Linked DNA regions of Peribacillus sp. FSL E2-0218. The protein of the gene in region 1 interacts with the protein of each later gene in a pairwise test. Links are inferred from orthologs where the notes say so. Each region holds a gene or a part of one and is shown on either strand. Other genes may lie near its edges. The genes, in order: MHI53_RS13550 and MHI53_RS01715.

Region 1 (3,730 bases):
AAAATCAGGAATTGGGATTTGGAAGCTCTGTTTAATTATGAACAGAAAGCCCCGTATAGCCTGGATGCGGTGCCTACCAAAGAGCATTACATACCTTTGATCATCGCAATGGGGGCAGGAAATGAGCATAAAAAGGCGGCTCTGCTGCATAGGAGCTTTCAATACGGAAATTTGAGTTTAACAGCTTGGAAGTTTGATTGATTATAGTGGTTTTTCGCCTAGTAATATATACCCGCCAACGATCAAATATACAAAAATACATAAATCTTTTTTTAGCGAAAAAAGATTTAAATGAGCAAAAAAGTCAATTAAAGGCGCATATTGGCGAATTAAACAGAAATATAGTATCAAAAAGGTTGCATAAAGTCGTTTAACCTTTGGATATTTCGACAAAAACATGTTAATATAACATCTGAAAACGTTTTATCCTTTAAAATTTTATTATTCATTGACCAAAGTTATTTAATTATCATTTCATATATTTGGGGAATAGTTAGAAGATAGAAATTTGGGGATGGATAAAACGAATTGAAAAAAACTATGAGAGAAATTTGGGGGTTTACAAAAATGACCATCAAGGATGCTAAGGCATACGACCCATGGAAAGCTTTTTCAGGTCCAAACCTTGGGTATGTCATGGAGCAATACGATCTATTTCAAGCCAATCCGGAAGAAGTAGATCCGGAGCTGAAAAACTTTTTTGAAGTATCAGGTCCTCCTTCATTCGATGTATCAGCAGAAACAACAATCGGAAGTGCACCAATCGCACAAGCTGGAGAAGTTCTTCCAATGAAGAAAATTATGTCTGCAGTGAAGCTAGCGGAAAACATCCGCGCTTACGGACATCTTGCTGCAAACATTTATCCTTTAAAAGAAGAAGCACTGGATACAGAACAAATTCACTTTGAAAAATACGGCTTAACTGCAGATGATTTAAGAAAGATACCGGCTGACCTTATTTGTCCAGAATCACCAAAGGACGTAAAAGACGGTTACGAAGCCGTACAATACTTAAAACAACTTTATACTAAAACGATAGCCTTTGAATTTCACCATGTTAATGACTTGGAAGAAAAGCAATGGCTTACAGATATGGTCGAATCCGGAAGCATGTTCCCGGAAGTGACTAAAGAGAAAAAAGAACTGTTACTGAAGCGGCTGAATGAGGTGGAAGGGTTTGAAAAATTCCTTCACCGCACATACGTTGGGCAAAAACGTTTCTCTATAGAAGGACTAGATATACTAGTGCCGATTTTAGATGAAATGATTTCACAGACGGTTCAAAATGGAACGGGCAATGTAAATATAGCCATGGCTCACCGCGGACGCTTGAATGTGCTCGCACACGTCCTAGGAAAGCCATATGAAGTCATCTTCTCGGAATTCCAACATTCGCCTAATAAAGATTTGGTTCCTTCTGAAGGTTCTACAGGGATTAACAATGGGTGGACAGGTGATGTTAAGTACCATTTAGGTCTTGATAAGCAGATCACCAAAGCCAACATACAAAAAGCAAGGATCACCCTTGCCAATAACCCAAGCCACTTGGAAGTAGTCGGTCCAATCGTGGAAGGGTATTCCCGTGCGGCACAAGAAGACCGTTCGGCGAAGGGATTCCCAGTACAGGACATTTCCAAATCGCTGGCAATCCTGATTCATGGTGATGCAGCGTTCCCTGGTGAGGGAATTGTACCAGAAACATTCAACTTAAGCCGTTTACGCGGTTATCAAGTTGGCGGCGCCATCCATATCATCGCCAATAACATGATTGGTTTTACAACGGAAAGTGAAGATTCGCGTTCAACTAAATATGCCAGTGATTTGGCTAAAGGCTTTGAAGTGCCGATCGTGCATGTGAATGCAGATGATCCTGAAGCATGTATGGCTGCCGTTAACCTTGCCAACCAATACCGCGAGAAATATAAAAAAGATTTCTTGATCGATTTGATTGGATACAGACGTTTCGGCCATAACGAAATGGATGAGCCACTGGTGACTCAACCTGAAATGTATGCCTTGATCCATAAGCATCAAACGGTTAAAGACCTTTATAGCAATAAGTTGGTTCACTCTGGTGAGTTCACGGAAGAAGAAGTGAAAGCTATCGCTGAGCAGGTGGATACAAGACTTGCTGACGCCTATGCGAAAATTTCCGGAAACAAACCGGAAGCTTCCAAAGAGTGTAACCCTCCTGGCATTATCGAAAAAGGACTTCCGACGATCGAAACCGGTGTTCCGAAGCAAGAACTGGTTTCCATAAACGAAGAACTTGTTCAGTGGCCGGAAGGATTCACACCTAATAAAAAACTAGGAAAGATTTTATCACGCCGCTTGGATTCCTTTGCTGCTGAAGGTAAAATCGATTGGGCTCATGCCGAGACGCTGGCTTTTGCGACCATTTTGAATGACGGTACGCCAATTCGTTTGACAGGACAAGATTCAGAGCGCGGAACATTCGCACAGCGTAATATCATGTTACATGACAGTGTGAATGGAAAGACTTATTCACCACTTCACACACTTGAAACGGCCAAAGCTTCTTTCGCTGTTCATAACAGCCCGCTTACTGAAACGGCCGTTCTGGCTTATGAATATGGGTATAATGTATTCGCACCTGAAGCACTTGTACTATGGGAAGGCCAATTTGGAGATTTCGCCAATACTGCACAAGTCATCTTTGATCAATTCATCGCTGCCGGCCGTGCAAAATGGGGTCAAAAATCAGGACTTGTCATGCTGCTTCCGCACGGATATGAAGGACAGGGACCAGAGCACTCAAGTGCACGCCTTGAACGTTTCCTTCAATTGGCGGCTGAGAATAACTGGACCGTTGCCAATTTAAGTTCGGCAGCCCAATACTTCCATATCCTTAGAAGACAGGCCAAGATTTTGGATCAAGAACAAGTACGCCCGCTTGTCATCATGACACCGAAGAGCATGCTTCGTAATCAAGTGATGGCTTCCGCAGCTGCAGAATTCAGCGAAGGCTCGTTTGAATCGTTCGTAGAAACGAAGACATTAGGCAAAAAACCTAAATCGGTTGAACGCATTGTCTTCGCATCAGGTAAGTTGGCGGTTGAACTTCGTGAAAAAGCGGCAGCTGAAAAAAATACGGATTGGCTGCAAATCATCAGTATCGAAGAGATTTATCCATTCCCGTTCACTGGTGTTCAAGAAGCATTGAAAAAATATACGAATCTTAAAGAAATCTTCTGGGCTCAAGAAGAACCAAAAAATATGGGAGCTTGGACATTTGTCGAACCACGCCTTAATGCAGCGGCACCTCGTAACCTTTCCGTAACATATATAGGAAGGAAGCGCAGATCAAGCCCGGCTGAGGGAGATCCACTTGTCCATAAAAATGAACAACAACGGATTATGACTCAAGCAATTACACGCAATAATGAGGGGGAGAAATAAAATGGCTGAAGTAAAAGTACCTGAATTAGCAGAATCAATTTCTGAAGGATCTATTGCGCAATGGTTAAAACAACCCGGTGACCATGTTGAAAAAGGAGAATATGTCCTTGAACTGGAAACGGATAAAGTAAACGTAGAAATCATTTCAGATTATACGGGTACACTTTCTGAACATTTAGCAGAAGAAGGCGACACTGTCCAAGTTGGACAAGCGATCGCCATCGTCGATGAGAATGGATCAGCTGCAGCAGCTCCGAAGGCGGAAGCTCCAAAAGCAGAAGAAGCTAAGGAAGCTAAAGCCGAGCCAGCC
Region 2 (3,253 bases), 2.5 Mb from region 1 along the record:
TCATTCTTCCCCGCCTTCACACATGCTTTTCAATCTCTATTTGTTTGATTTACTTGTCTTCTATAATCGCTGCTGGATACTCCACCGGTTTTCTCGACTAAGAATGTAGGCCCGATTACCATCCCCTTATCCAAGGCCTTACACATATCATATACAGTAAGGGCAGTCACGGATGCAGCTGTTAACGCTTCCATTTCCACACCTGTACTCCCTTTGGTCTTGGCTTCCGTTTCAATCCCAAGTCTATATCCCTTTGGTTCCTTTTCCCAATCAAAGGCTATATTGACCCCCTGCAGTGCAATGGGATGGCACATCGGGATGATATTGGACGTATTCTTGCTGGCCATGATTCCCGCAACTTGGGCGACAGCCAAAACATCACCCTTTTTCATTTTCTGGTTGGTGATCGCTTCATATATTTCATCGTTCACCATAATGCTCGATCGAGCCGTGGCCGTCCGGGTCGTTTCCGGCTTGGCACTCACATCGACCATTTTTGCCCTGCCTTGATCATTGAAATGCGTCAAGTCTGCCATTAAATAACCCCTCCTAAATAATACACTATTATTCCACTTTATGTAACAGCTTGTTTTGGCCCGGAACCAAGCTATTGCCGATAATAACTATAATACGTTACACTAACAATAATCAATTGAGGTGAAACTATGATTTTATTACAAATCAATCAACTATCAAAATATTACGGAGCTGAACTTATTTTATCAAACATGAAGCTCGAAGTTCAGAATAAAGATCGAATTGCACTTGTCGGGCGGAATGGTGCGGGTAAATCCACATTGCTGAAAATCATAGCCGGCCAGCTATCGCATGATGGCGGTGAAATCATCAAGCCAAAAGGTGTCACGATCGGCTACATGGCACAGGATACCGGCCTTGAATCCGAGCTGACCATCTGGGATGAGATGCTGACCGTATTCAAGGATCTTATGGATCAAGAGAAGGAGCTGCGCCGCCTTGAAGCGGATATGGCCAAGCCTGATATCTTTGGAAATGAAGCCGTGTACCAAAAGGTGCTCAACGAATATGACGCACTGATGGTCGCATTCAAGGAAAAGGGCGGTTATCAGTATGAAGCGGATATCCGTTCCGTATTGCATGGCCTTCAGTTTGCAGACTTTGACTACTCTACCCTGATTTCCACATTGAGCGGCGGCCAAAAAACGAGGCTTGCGTTAGGGAAGCTGTTGCTAAGGAAACCGGATATATTGATACTCGATGAGCCGACGAACCATTTGGATATCGAAACCCTCTCATGGCTTGAACAATATTTACAGAGCTATCAAGGCGCTGTCCTCATCGTTTCCCATGACCGTTATTTCCTCGATAAAGTGGTCAATCAGGTTTATGAAATTTCCCGCAATAATATGAAAAAGTATTATGGGAATTATAGTTCCTACCTGGAGGGAAAAGCCGAGGATTATGAGCGGGACATGAAGCTGTTCGAGAAACAACAGGGGGAAATCGAAAAGCTCCGCGACTTTGTCCAACGGAACATCACAAGGGCGTCGACCACGAAAAGGGCGCAAAGCAGGCGCAAACAGCTTGAAAAGATGGACGTGCTGGACAAGCCGCAAGGTGATGAGAAATCCGCCAATTTTTCATTCCAGATTGAGAAGCAAAGCGGAAACGAAGTGCTCCACCTTCAGGATTTGGCGATCGGTTACGAAGATGAAACGGTTTCCAAAAACATTAACTCGCGGATGACGAAAGGCGAAAGCATAGCGCTAGTCGGTCCGAACGGGGTTGGAAAATCGACATTACTGAAGACGATCATCTCCAAGCTGCCTGCACGTGCCGGATCTTTCCGTTTCGGAACGAACGTCGAGGTCAGCTACTACGATCAAGAACAAGCCAACCTTATTTCCAATAAGCGCGTACTCAATGAATTATGGGATGACTATCCCCTTAAACCGGAAAAGGATATCCGCACGGTTCTCGGGAATTTCCTTTTTAGCGGGGACGATGTTTTGAAAACCGTGTCCACTTTAAGCGGCGGGGAAAAGGCCCGGCTGGCGCTGGCCAAGATGATGATGGAGAAAGGGAATTTCTTGATACTGGATGAGCCCACGAACCATTTGGATCTCGACAGTAAATTGGTGCTTGAAAATGCGTTGATCGATTATCCGGGAACGATACTTTTCGTCTCACATGACCGTTATTTCATAAATAGAATTGCCACCAAGGTCATCGAGCTCTCCAAGGAAGGCAATGAGGAATTCCTTGGTGATTATGATTATTATGTAGAGAAAAAACAAGAGCAAGCGGAGATCAAGGCGCTTGAACAGGAAAATCAAGCGAAAATCGTAGATGTGGCTGTCGAAAAAACGAATTACAAGATCGATAAGGAAGCTAAAAAGGCTGAACGGCAGAGAAAGCGGCGGATAGAGGAAATCGAAGCGGCCATGGAGCAGCTTGAAGCCGAAATAAACGAATACAATGAACTCCTTTGCGACCCAAATGTCTTTCAGGACCACGAAAAGGTGATGGAGGTCCAAACAAAGCTCGATCAAGCCCAAGAAACATTGGACCAGCTCCTCGAGGAATGGGCGGAACTGGAAGAATGACAAAAGACCAGAGTCTGATGACTCGGTCTTTTCTTTTTGAATGAAAAAGACAATTAAAGTTATCCACACATTTATTAACAAAACAATTACCCTTCACTAGCGAACAATTAGAGTTATACACATTATCCACAGAAACATATCCACTTATCCACATAATCACCTGTTTATACACATGACGTTCGATTTCCCCAAAATAATTATCCACAGAATATTCTATTTTTAATAAAACGGGGCAAAAAACAGGATCCCTCAATAGGGATCCTGTCTTCTCATTCTTTAAAACATTTCTATATCCAATCCAGGGTTTCCGTTCAAATCCATTCCGGAGCGTTTACCCTTTTCGAACATTACACTTCCAGCAGCACCGATCATCGCCGCATTGTCCGTGCAAAGATAAAGGGGAGGGATGGATAGATCGATAGGCAACTCCAAAAATGCCTCCGTTAACGCTTCCCTTAGCCCTTTATTCGCAGCAACTCCCCCTGCAAGCAATACCTGTTTAACATTGTACTCTTTGGCAGCCTTCACAGCCTTCACGACGAGAACTTCTATTACGCTCGCCTGGAAGCTGGCAGCCAAATCTTCAGGTTCAATCTTTTCCCCGCGCTGTTCTGCATTATGCAAAGTATTGATCACGGCGGATTTCAATCCACTGAAGGAAAAGTCAT

Evidence for each region.
Region 2: the proteins of MHI53_RS13550 (region 1) and MHI53_RS01715 interact in binary tests that used the Escherichia coli proteins (3 or more experiments, as listed by UniProt). The link is inferred for Peribacillus sp. FSL E2-0218 from one-to-one orthologs.

The regions. Positions count from the first base shown.
Region 1 is NZ_CP150304.1:2,826,634-2,830,363, reverse strand. The notes cover bases 224-3,620. They hold MHI53_RS13550 (2-oxoglutarate dehydrogenase E1 component), read left to right. Parts: upstream 224-567; coding sequence 568-3,420; downstream 3,421-3,620. Other genes in these bases: odhB (2-oxoglutarate dehydrogenase complex dihydrolipoyllysine-residue succinyltransferase), read left to right, coding at 3,422-3,620. In the rest of the region: MHI53_RS13555 (class III extradiol ring-cleavage dioxygenase), read left to right, coding at 1-201; more of odhB, read left to right, coding at 3,621-3,730. UniProt on the Escherichia coli protein: E1 component of the 2-oxoglutarate dehydrogenase (OGDH) complex which catalyzes the decarboxylation of 2-oxoglutarate, the first step in the conversion of 2-oxoglutarate to succinyl-CoA and CO(2).
Region 2 is NZ_CP150304.1:331,007-334,259, reverse strand. Bases 206-3,125 are described here. They hold MHI53_RS01715 (ABC-F family ATP-binding cassette domain-containing protein), read left to right. Parts: upstream 206-665; coding sequence 666-2,585; downstream 2,586-3,125. Other genes in these bases: tsaD (tRNA (adenosine(37)-N6)-threonylcarbamoyltransferase complex transferase subunit TsaD), read right to left, coding at 2,862-3,125; moaC (cyclic pyranopterin monophosphate synthase MoaC), read right to left, coding at 206-536. Outside these bases: MHI53_RS01725 (redox-sensing transcriptional repressor Rex), read right to left, coding at 1-4; more of moaC, read right to left, coding at 30-205; more of tsaD, read right to left, coding at 3,126-3,253. UniProt on the Escherichia coli protein: Genetic data indicate it may be involved in ribosome assembly or function.